One region of the Streptomyces sp. SAS_272 genome, then DNA from elsewhere that is predicted to be linked to it. Evidence: riboswitches for the same ligand, from Rfam matches in the RefSeq annotation. Region 1 holds a riboswitch; each other region holds the start of a gene.
What was found. A riboswitch is a leader RNA that binds a small molecule or an ion and turns the genes downstream of it on or off. The one in region 1 is predicted to bind S-adenosylmethionine.
Positions count from the first base shown of each region.

Region 1 (3,267 bases):
CGAAGTAGTCCGGGGGAGCCCACGGCGTGTGCGAGAAGTGCCCGATCCGCAGGTCGGGACGGAGTTCGCGGAGCATGCCGGGGACGAGACACAGGTGGTAGTCCTGGACCAGCACGGCCGCGCCGTCCGCCGCCTCCTGCGCGAGCGCCTCGGCGAAGGCCCGGTTGTACGTCTCGTACGCGGCCCACTGTCGGCGGAACTCCGCGTCGAAGACCGGCTCCAGCGGGGTCTGGTACAGCAGGTGGTGGACGAACCAGAGCACCGAGTTGGCGATGCCGTTGTACGCGTCGGCGTGCACGTCGGCGGGGACGGGCAGCATGCGCACGCCCTCCTCGCCGACCCCGCGCCGCACCGCCTCCCGGTCGCCGTCGGAGAGCGCCGAGCACACCCAGAGCGCGCCCGCGTCGGGTCCGATGGCCGACAGGCCGGAGACCAGTCCGCCGCCGCCGCGTTTGGCGTGCAGCGAGTCGTCCTCGCGTACCTCGTAGGAGACCGGACCGCGGTTGGACGCGACCAGCACCTCGGCGCCCCGGGCGGCAGACGTGTCGTGCGTGGAAGCCATAAGCCTCAACCTAGCCCGCTCTGTAAACGCTCAAACGTACGGTCGCGCTGAGTGGAGGGGTCGTATCCGGCCGTGTCGCCGCTGCCGGCGCCCTGCGCAGGAGGCCGGGCACGCGCTCAGGCCACCCTGCGTCGCGCGTACTCCGAGACGTCCGCCATCGGGGGGCGTTCCTCCGTGTCGACGGAGTAGGTGTGCGGTTCGAAGCCGTCCGGGCCGCGCTCGAACTGGGTGAGGGCGGGGCGGACCAGATGGCCGCGGGCCAGCCGCAGCTGGGCGGTGCGGTAGATCGCCGCCGCCATCCGGCCCAGAGCCTGGCCGTCCTGGTGGCGATGCTTGCGCACGCCGACGTCGACCTGGGCGAGGGCGTCGAGGCCCACCAGGTGCAGGGCGTCGACCAGCATGCCCAGTTCCACGCCGTACCCCACGGGGAAGGGCAGCTGTTCCAGCAGGCTCCGGCGGGCCGCGTACTCGCCGCCGAGCGGCTGCACGAACCCGGCGAGCTGCGGCCAGTGCATGTTGAGCAGGGGGCGGGCCATCAGTTCGGTGACCCGTCCGCCCTGACCGGCCGCACCGCCCAGCGGACGGTCGTACATGGCCTTGACCAGGTCCACGTCCGGATCGGTGAGCAGCGGGCCGACGATCCCCGAGACGAAGTCGGAGGAGAACTCGCGCAGGTCGGCGTCGACGAAGCAGACCACGTCCCCGCGGGTGACCAGCAGCGAACGCCACAGCACCTCGCCCTTGCCGGGCACGGCGGGCAGGCGGGGGAGTATCTCGTCGCGGTGGACGACGCGCGCGCCCGCGGCCGCGGCGACCTCGGACGTGCGGTCGGTCGATCCGGAGTCGACGACGACGAGCTCGTCGACGAGGGGGACCTGCAGCATGAGGTCGTGACGGATCACGGCGACGATCTCGCCGACCGTCTCCTCCTCGTTGAGCGCGGGCAGCACGACGCTCACCGACTGGCCCGTGCGCTGTTTGGCGGCGAGAATCCGGTGCAGTGGGCGGTCCGTCAGGGACCAGGAACGGGTGCTCAGCCAGCGCTCGACTTCTTCCAGCACGTCGGCGGCTCCTCTGCGTTCTCTCGGCGAGTACGGTCCTGCGTGATCCATCTCGCGGTTCGGACGACTATCTCAACTGTCCTGGCCTTCGGTTACAGTCTTGAACAACGCGGCTGACCATCGCATGTCAGGGTCGTCGGCGCGTACAGATCAACAACCGAATACCGCTCATCCAGAGGGGCAGAGGGACACGGCCCGATGAAGCCCCGGCAACCCTCCAGTCGGTTCTCGTAGATCAGTGTTGATCGTTCAGCGAGGCTCCCGGCTCGGGAAGGTGCCAAATCCGTCTCACGGCGAAGTGCGTCGTGAGGAAGATGAGGAGAAAGGGCCTCGCCTCACATGGCTGCGCAGACTGTTGCAAGCACCACGGACTCTACGACCTCCGCTGTCGACCTCGGTCCGGCCACCGCGTTGAGCTGCCGCGAGTGCGGCCACCGCGTCCCCCTCGGTCCGGTCTTCGCGTGCGAGGAGTGTTTCGGCCCGCTCGAGATCGCGTACGACTTCTCCTCCTACGACACGGAGGAGCTGCGCAAGCGCATCGAGGCGGGACCCGCGAACATCTGGCGCTACGCGCCGTTGCTGCCCGTCCCGGCGGACGTGGCCGACAAGCCGAACATCAACCCCGGCTGGACCAAGCTCGTGCAGGCCGACAACCTCGCCCGCGAGCTGGGCGTCGACGCCGGCAAGCTCTTCGTCAAGGACGACTCCGGCAACCCGACCCACTCCTTCAAGGACCGGGTCGTCGCCCAGGCCATCGAGGCCGCCCGCGCGTTCGGCTTCACCACGCTCTCCTGCTCCTCCACGGGCAACCTGGCCGGCGCCGTGGGCGCCGCCGCCGCCCGCGCCGGGTTCCGCTCGTGCGTCTTCATCCCGCACGACCTGGAGCAGGGCAAGGTCGTCATGGCCGCGATCTACGGCGGCGAGCTCGTCGGCATCGAGGGCAACTACGACGACGTCAACCGCTTCTGCTCCGAGCTCATCGGCGACCCGGCGGGCGAGGGCTGGGGCTTCGTCAACGTCAACCTGCGGCCGTACTACGCCGAGGGCTCGAAGACGCTGGCGTACGAGATCTGCGAGCAGCTCGGCTGGCGGCTGCCCGACCAGCTGGTGGTGCCCATCGCGTCCGGCTCCCAGCTCACGAAGATCGACAAGGGCCTTCAGGAGCTGATCAAGCTCGGGCTGGTCGAGGACAGGCCGTACAAGATCTTCGGCGCGCAGGCGGAGGGCTGCTCCCCGGTGTCCGTGGCCTACAAGGCGGGGCACGACGTGGTCCGCCCCCAGAAGCCGAACACCATCGCCAAGTCGCTGGCCATCGGCAACCCGGCGGACGGCCCGTACGTCCTCGACATCGCGCGGCGGACCGGCGGCGCGGTGGAGGACGTGAACGACGAGCAGGTCGTCGACGCGATCAAGCTGCTGGCGCGCACCGAGGGCATCTTCGCGGAGACCGCCGGCGGCGTGACCGTGGGCGTGACGAAGAAGTTGATCGAGAGCGGTCTGCTGGACCCGACGAAGACCACCGTCGTCCTGAACACCGGCGACGGCCTGAAGACCCTGGACGCGGTGGCCGGCACCGGACTCACCGCGACCATCCGCCCGAACCTGGACTCTTTCCGAGAGGCTGGCCTCGCATCATGAGCGTCA
Region 1 covers NZ_JBMNDR010000008.1:35,912-39,178, forward strand. Annotated here, with positions in the region: gene ACN6LD_RS07995 (alpha,alpha-trehalose-phosphate synthase (UDP-forming)) at 1-562, opposite strand, end outside; gene ACN6LD_RS08000 (glucosyl-3-phosphoglycerate synthase) at 679-1,623, opposite strand; SAM riboswitch class I at 1,789-1,944, shown strand; gene thrC (threonine synthase) at 1,963-3,261, shown strand; gene ACN6LD_RS08010 (MoaD/ThiS family protein) at 3,258-3,267, shown strand, end outside.

Region 2 (3,267 bases), on a different contig from region 1:
CCTCATCAAGACCAGCGTGGACCGGATCCCCGAGATCGCCGAGCGGATCGCCTCTCTGGAGTCCGTGAGCGAGGTGTTCTCCGTGACGGGGACCTACGACCTCATCGCGATGGTCCGGGTGAAGCAGCACGAGGACCTCGCCGAGGTCATCCCCGGCAGCATCAGCAAGATCCCCGGGGTCGAGGGGACGGACACCCACGTCGCGTTCCGCACGTACTCGCAGCACGACCTCGAGGCGGCGTTCGCCATCGGCCTGGACTCCTAGGGGTTCGCTCCGCGGGTCGGCGGGTCGGTCGCGCGGTTCCCCGCGCCCCTGGGGGTTTCCCCGCCCGGGACGCGGAGGCGCCGTGCGCTCGGCGAGGTCAGTCCACTGCCGGGACGCAGCGGCCGTCCTCCGTGCGGTACCGCCACTTCGCGCCCTCGCTCACCAGCTCGCGGACCGCGGTCACGAAGCGTTCGACGTGCTCGTCGGGGGTGCCCGCGCCGAAGCTCACCCGGATGGCGTTGAGGGACTTCTCGCCCGGAGCCGCGTCGGGGGCGCCGCACTCGCCCTGCGCCTCGGGGGCGCCGCCCAGGAGGGTGCGGACCAGCGGGTGGGCGCAGAAGAGGCCGTCGCGGACGCCGATGCCGTACTCGGCGGACAGGGCCGCGGCGAAGTGGGAGCTGTTCCAGCCCTCGACGACGAAGGAGATCACGCCGACGCGCGGGGCGTCGTCGCCGAAGAGGGACAGGATCCGGACCTCCGGGACCTCCGCGAGGCCGGTGCGCACCTTCTCGATCAGGTGCCGCTCGCGTGCGACCAGGGCGTCGAAGCCGGCCTCGGTGAGGGCCTTGCAGGCGGACGCGATGGAGTAGGCGCCGATCACGTTCGGGGAGCCGGCCTCGTGGCGGGCCGCGCTCTCGTGCCACTCCACGTCCACGCCCCCGTCCTCGCGCCGGGTGACCTTGCGGCTCGCGCCGCCGCCCGCGAGGTAAGGGTCCGCCGCGACCAGCCAGTCCGCGCGGCCGGCCAGCACGCCGGAGCCGAAGGGGGCGTACAGCTTGTGGCCGGAGAACGCGATCCAGTCGACGTCGAGGTCCTGGACCGACACCGGGTGGTGCGGGGCCAGCTGGGCGGCGTCCAGGACGATCCGGGCGCCGTGGGCGTGCGCCGCCGCCGCGAGCTCGCGCACCGGCCACAGCTCACCGGTGACGTTCGAGGCGCCGGTGACGCAGACCAGCGCCGGGCCGTGCGGGTCCCGGGCGGCGAGGGCCCGCTCCAGGGTCTCCACGGCCTGGCCAGGGGTGCGCGGGGCGTCGAGGCAGGAGACCCGGGCGTCCTGCCAGGGCAGCAGCGAGGCGTGGTGCTCGGTCTCGAAGACGAAGACCTGGCAGTCGGCGGGCAGGGCGCGGGCCAGCAGGTTGAGGGAGTCCGTCGTCGAGCGGGTGAAGACCAGCTGGTCGTCGGGGCGGCAGTCGAGGAACTCGGCGACGGTCCTGCGGGCGTTCTCGAACAGGTCCGTGGAGAGCTGGGAGAGGTAGCCGGCGCCGCGGTGCACGCTGCCGTAGTACGGGGCGTAGGCGGCGACGTCGTCCCAGACGCGCTGGAGGGCGGGGGCGCTGGCCGCGTAGTCGAGGGCCGCGTAGGCGACCTCGCCGCCGGTGACGAGCGGAACGGTGACATCCCGGCCCAGAACGTCCAGCGGGTCACAAAGGGGGCGGGCGACGGCGGCGGTGGAGACGGACATGGCGAACTCCCGTGAGAGGAAAGGGGGAACCGCCGTGCGAGCGGACATGGCTCGAGCACGGAGGAAGACGAAAGGGGTGTGCGGAGGCGGGGCTCTACGCCCTATCGCATTCGCTTGCTCACAGGAGACTCCCTCGGACGACCCAGGACCCCTGGCGTTCTCACTCGAAAGAGTGCGAGGGATCCGCGCTTGCCGTGGACCTCGTTGCCCACGGCCTGGTCTTCACCCGGGGCACCCCGCCACGGACGGAGGGTTGCCGGACAGTCAGCCGGGGCCTCATGACTGTCACTCATGACCTAGTACAGGAATCTACGCGAGCCGATCACGGTCCCGCAACCCGTGTCCGGATGGCGGGACCGCGTCTCACGGACGTCAGGCGTTGCTGGCCGCCACCCAGCGCTCCAGCGCCCGCTTGGCCGCACCGGAGTCGAGCGACTCCGCGGCCCGCGCCATGCCGGCCCGGATCTCCTCGGCCAGCGTCCCGCCGCCCGGCTCGAGCGCCACGAGCGCCGCCGCCGAGTTCAGCACGACGGCGTCGCGCACCGGGCCGCGCTCGCCCTCCAGCAGACGGCGGGCGACCTCGGCGTTGTACGAGGGGTCCCCGCCCCGCAGGGCCTCCACCGGCACCAGGTCGAGGCCGACGTCCCGCGGGTCGAAGGTCTCCTCGGTGACCTTGCCGTCGCGCACCACCCACACCCGGGAGGTGGCCGTCGTGGTCAGCTCGTCGAGGCCGTCGTCGCCCCGGAAGACCAGGGACGAGTTGCCGCGTGCGGCGAAGACGCCCGCGACGACCGGCGCCATGAGCGGATCGGCGACGCCGACGGCCTGGGCCCGCACCTTGGCGGGGTTGGTCAGCGGGCCGAGGACGTTGAACACCGTGCGGATGCCCAACTGGCCGCGCGCCGCGCCGACATGACGCAGCGCCGGATGGAACTTGATCGCGAAGCAGAAGGTGATCCCGGCCTCCTGCGCCACCTCGGCCACCCGGCGCGGGGTCAGCTCCAGGTTGACGCCGAGCTTCTCCAGCACGTCCGAGGCGCCGGACGCGGAGGACGCGGCCCGGTTGCCGTGCTTGACGACCGTGGCGCCCGCACCGGCCACGACGATCGCCGACATCGTGGAGATGTTGACCGTCTTCGCGCCGTCGCCGCCCGTGCCGACGATGTCGACGGTCGGCCCCGGCACCTCGATCAGGTTGGCGTGCTCGTACATCGCCCGGACCAGACCGTTGATCTCCTCGACGGTCTCGCCCTTGGCCCGCAGCGCCACCACGAACCCGGCGATCTGCGCGTCGGTGGCCTCGCCGCGCATGATCCGGTCCAGCGCCCAGAACGTGGCGTCCGCGCCCTGGTCGTGGCCGTACAGCAGACCGTTCAGCACCTCGGGCCAGGAACGGCCCGCCGCGGTGTCGCCTCCAGCGGGGGTCACAGCGCTCATCAGCCGCTCCTGGGTGTCGTACGGATCTTCCGTGGGTGCCGTGGAAGACGTGTGTGCCCACCCTATCCAGCCGACGGGCACGGCAAAGGGCCCCGTCCGACAA
Region 2 covers NZ_JBMNDR010000056.1:50,408-53,674, forward strand. Annotated here, with positions in the region: gene ACN6LD_RS27795 (Lrp/AsnC family transcriptional regulator) at 1-265, shown strand, start outside; gene ACN6LD_RS27800 (aminotransferase class V-fold PLP-dependent enzyme) at 363-1,727, opposite strand; SAM riboswitch class IV at 1,908-2,024, opposite strand; gene trpD (anthranilate phosphoribosyltransferase) at 2,100-3,164, opposite strand.
Region 2: it holds a riboswitch for S-adenosylmethionine, as region 1 does, so the genes downstream of both, ACN6LD_RS27800 (aminotransferase class V-fold PLP-dependent enzyme) here and thrC (threonine synthase) in region 1, are expected to answer to the same signal.

Region 3 (3,267 bases), on a different contig from region 1:
CGACGTGACAGCGAACTCCGCGGCCTGCGCGGTCAGTCGGACGGTGGCGTCGACCTGGCTCGGCGCGGCGGACGCGTTGAGCGCTACTCGGACAGTCATGTCAGTCAGAACGGGCGTCGGCCGAACCCGCATTCCGGTCGGCGTGTGACAGCTTCTTGTCAGTCATGTGTACAAGGGACGGCCGGCGGCTCGGCCCGCAGACGTGCGGTGGCTGTGTCGAGCGGTGCCGCCGTCCATCGGGGCGTCCGCGATGCGGGACGGCCCTCTTGACGGCGATGCCGGTCGGATCGACACTCACCGAGGGAATCCTAGTGAATAGGTAGGGAAAATATGAGACGCCTGGAGCCGGTCACCGCACGCGTGTGCCGTTCGCCTCTTCTGACCTCCCGCCGTCACATCGATCTGCTGCGCGTCTGCAGCGCGATCAGCCCCCAGGGCTGAGCAGGGGCCCATCCCGTCCCGGCGGCGCCCGCGCCGGCGTGACTCATGCGTCCGCCGTGCACGGATGAGCCCCGCTCCCGCACCCGACGTCGCGTCAGCCGCGCGTACGTCCGCGCCCGCTCCCGGGGAGAGTCATCCGCCGGAGCAGCCGTCCAGATCCTGGACCGGGCGGCACACTCAGCCCATCAGCTGTTCCGCCTGGTGGACCGGCGTTGACATTCGTTCGGGCACTTGTCTTGACTGTGGCCCAGAACGGTCATGAGCGTCAGCGACAAGCCCTGGCTGGCTGACCGGCAACCCTCGCACCGCGGTGGGGTGCCCCAGGTGACGACCGGACCGAAGAGGATTCGGTAAGCGCGAGGCCCGCAGGGCCGGAACGGTGAAGGTGACGCCATGTACGCAGCTCCCAGGACGGCCACGCGCCGCCCACAGGGCTGCGTACAGCCGTACCCGAACCCTCTCGTCGCCGATCGTGCCGTCGACCTGCTCCGCGTGAACAGCGCACTGTGTACCGCACCGGGCCGTGCCCGCTGTCGGGGCTGACCTCTCCCCGCAGCCCCCGCATTCCCTGACGAACGCCGCCCGAGCGGTGTGCCGTCGTCCTCCCCGCCCCCGGTGTCCCGCCGTCATGTGCGCTGCCGCATGCCGCCGCGCCTGAGGGGTGTACCCACCCAGCCGGAGCCCACTATGAGTGAACCCCCTGGTGCCACCGTCACCCTTCCCGAAGCGCCGACCGCCGACGAACCGTCGAAAGCCCTCACCGCCCAGAGAGTTCTGCCGTTGAGGCGGCCAGGGCGCTGGATCGCCACCGCGTTCGTGTTGGTTCTGGTCGCCCAGTTCGTGCACGGACTGGTCTCCAACCCCTTCTACCAGTGGGACCGCTGGGGCTACTGGTTCCTGCGCCCCACCATCCTCGACGGCCTCGTGATCACGCTCGAAGTCACCGCCTACAGCGCCGTGTTGGGTCTGGTCGGCGGCGTCCTGCTGGCTCTGGCGCGGCTGTCGAAGAGCCCGGTGCTGCGCGCGGTCAGCTGGACGTACGTCTGGGCGCTGCGCTCCATCCCGCTCATCGTGGTGCTGCTCTTCCTCTACAACTTCAGTGCTCTGTACCGGACGTTGAGCGTCGGCGTCCCCTTCGGGCCGGCCTTCTTCTCCTTCGACGAGTCGAAACTCGCGACCGACATGGTGATCGCCGTCATCGGCCTCAGCCTCAACGAGGCCGCCTACGCGGCCGAGGTGGTCCGCGGCGGCATCCTCTCCGTGGACCAGGGCCAGCACGAGGCGGCCGCCGCGCTCGGCCTGCCCAAGGGCTACCAGTTCCGCAGGATCGTCTTCCCGCAGGCCCTCAGGTCGATCACCCCGAACTACGTCAATCAGCTGATCGGCCTGATCAAGAGCACCTCGCTGGTCTTCTACGTCTCGTTGCTCGACCTCTTCGGCACCGCGCAGAGCATGGGCTCCACCTACCCCGGCGACATCGTGCCGCTGCTCCTGGTGGTGACCGTCTGGTACCTGATCCTGACCAGCGTCGTCTCCGTGATCCAGTTCTACGTCGAGCGGTACTACGCCCGCGGCGCCACCCGCGCGCTGCCGCCGACGCCCCTGCAGAAGCTCCGGGCCGGCCTCACCGACCTGCGTGCCCGTGTCCGCCGGGAGGCCGCGGTATGAGCAGCACCGACACCCTGGAGACGGCCCCTGCCGCCCTGGAGATCCACGACGTCCACAAGTGGTACGGCACCCATCGCGTCCTCGACGGCATCGACCTGACCATCCGCCCCGGCGAGGTCACCGTCGTCCTCGGCCCGTCCGGCTCGGGCAAGTCCACGCTCCTGCGGGTCGTCAACCACCTGGAGAAGCCCGAGATCGGCCATGTCAGCATCAACGGCGAGCCGATCGGGGTGAAGCGCCAGGGCGACCGGCTCAAGGAGTTGAGCGAGCGCGCCATCCTGGCCCAGCGCGGCCGGATCGGCTTCGTCTTCCAGAACTTCAACCTCTTCCCGCACCTGACCGTCCTCGACAACGTGGCCGCGGCCCCCGTCGCCACCGGAAAGCTGACCAAGGCCGAGGCACAGGCACTGGCGAAGGAACTCCTGGAACGGGTCGGCCTCGGCGAGCGCATCGGCGCCTACCCCCGGCAGCTCTCCGGCGGCCAGCAGCAGCGCGTCGCCATCGCCCGCGCCCTCGCGCTGCGCCCCGGCGTGATCCTCTTCGACGAACCCACCTCCGCCCTGGACCCGGAACTCGTCGGTGAGGTCCTCGCCGTCATCAAGGACCTGGCCACCAGCGGCACCACGCTCGTCATCGTCACCCACGAGATCGGCTTCGCCCGCGAGATCGCCGACCGGGTCGTCTTCATCGACCAGGGCCGGATCGTCGAGCAGGGCCCGCCCTCCGAGGTCCTCGACAGGCCGCGCCACGAGCGGACCAGGGATTTCCTCAGCAAGGTCCTGTGAACCGCCGTACGCCCAGAACTCCCCCCACGCCAAACCTCCGCACCCTCCTCCAGCGACAAGGAACGGCCATGCCCACCTACTTCACCCGACGCAGCCTGAGCAGAGGCATCACCGCGGCCACCGCCGTCGCCGCCCTCGCCACCGGGCTCGCCGCCTGCGGGGGCGACAGCGACGCGGCCACCACCACCGCCGACGCCAAGCCCGGAGAGGTCGTCGTCGGACGGGTCTCCAACGGCGCCGGCACCGAGACCACCATCAAGGTCTCCGAGGTCAGGTCCATCAGCGCCGAACTGCCGGCGGCCCTCCGCAAGAGCGGCAAGCTCGTCATCGGCGAGGGCGCCCTGCCCGCCGGATTCCCGCCGCTGGCGTACGT
Region 3 covers NZ_JBMNDR010000031.1:70,093-73,359, reverse strand. Annotated here, with positions in the region: gene ACN6LD_RS19280 (putative leader peptide) at 331-441, shown strand; SAM riboswitch class IV at 696-804, shown strand; gene ACN6LD_RS19275 (amino acid ABC transporter permease) at 1,129-2,109, shown strand; gene ACN6LD_RS19270 (amino acid ABC transporter ATP-binding protein) at 2,106-2,894, shown strand; gene ACN6LD_RS19265 (ABC transporter substrate-binding protein) at 2,963-3,267, shown strand, end outside.
Region 3: it holds a riboswitch for S-adenosylmethionine, as region 1 does, so the genes downstream of both, ACN6LD_RS19275 (amino acid ABC transporter permease) here and thrC (threonine synthase) in region 1, are expected to answer to the same signal.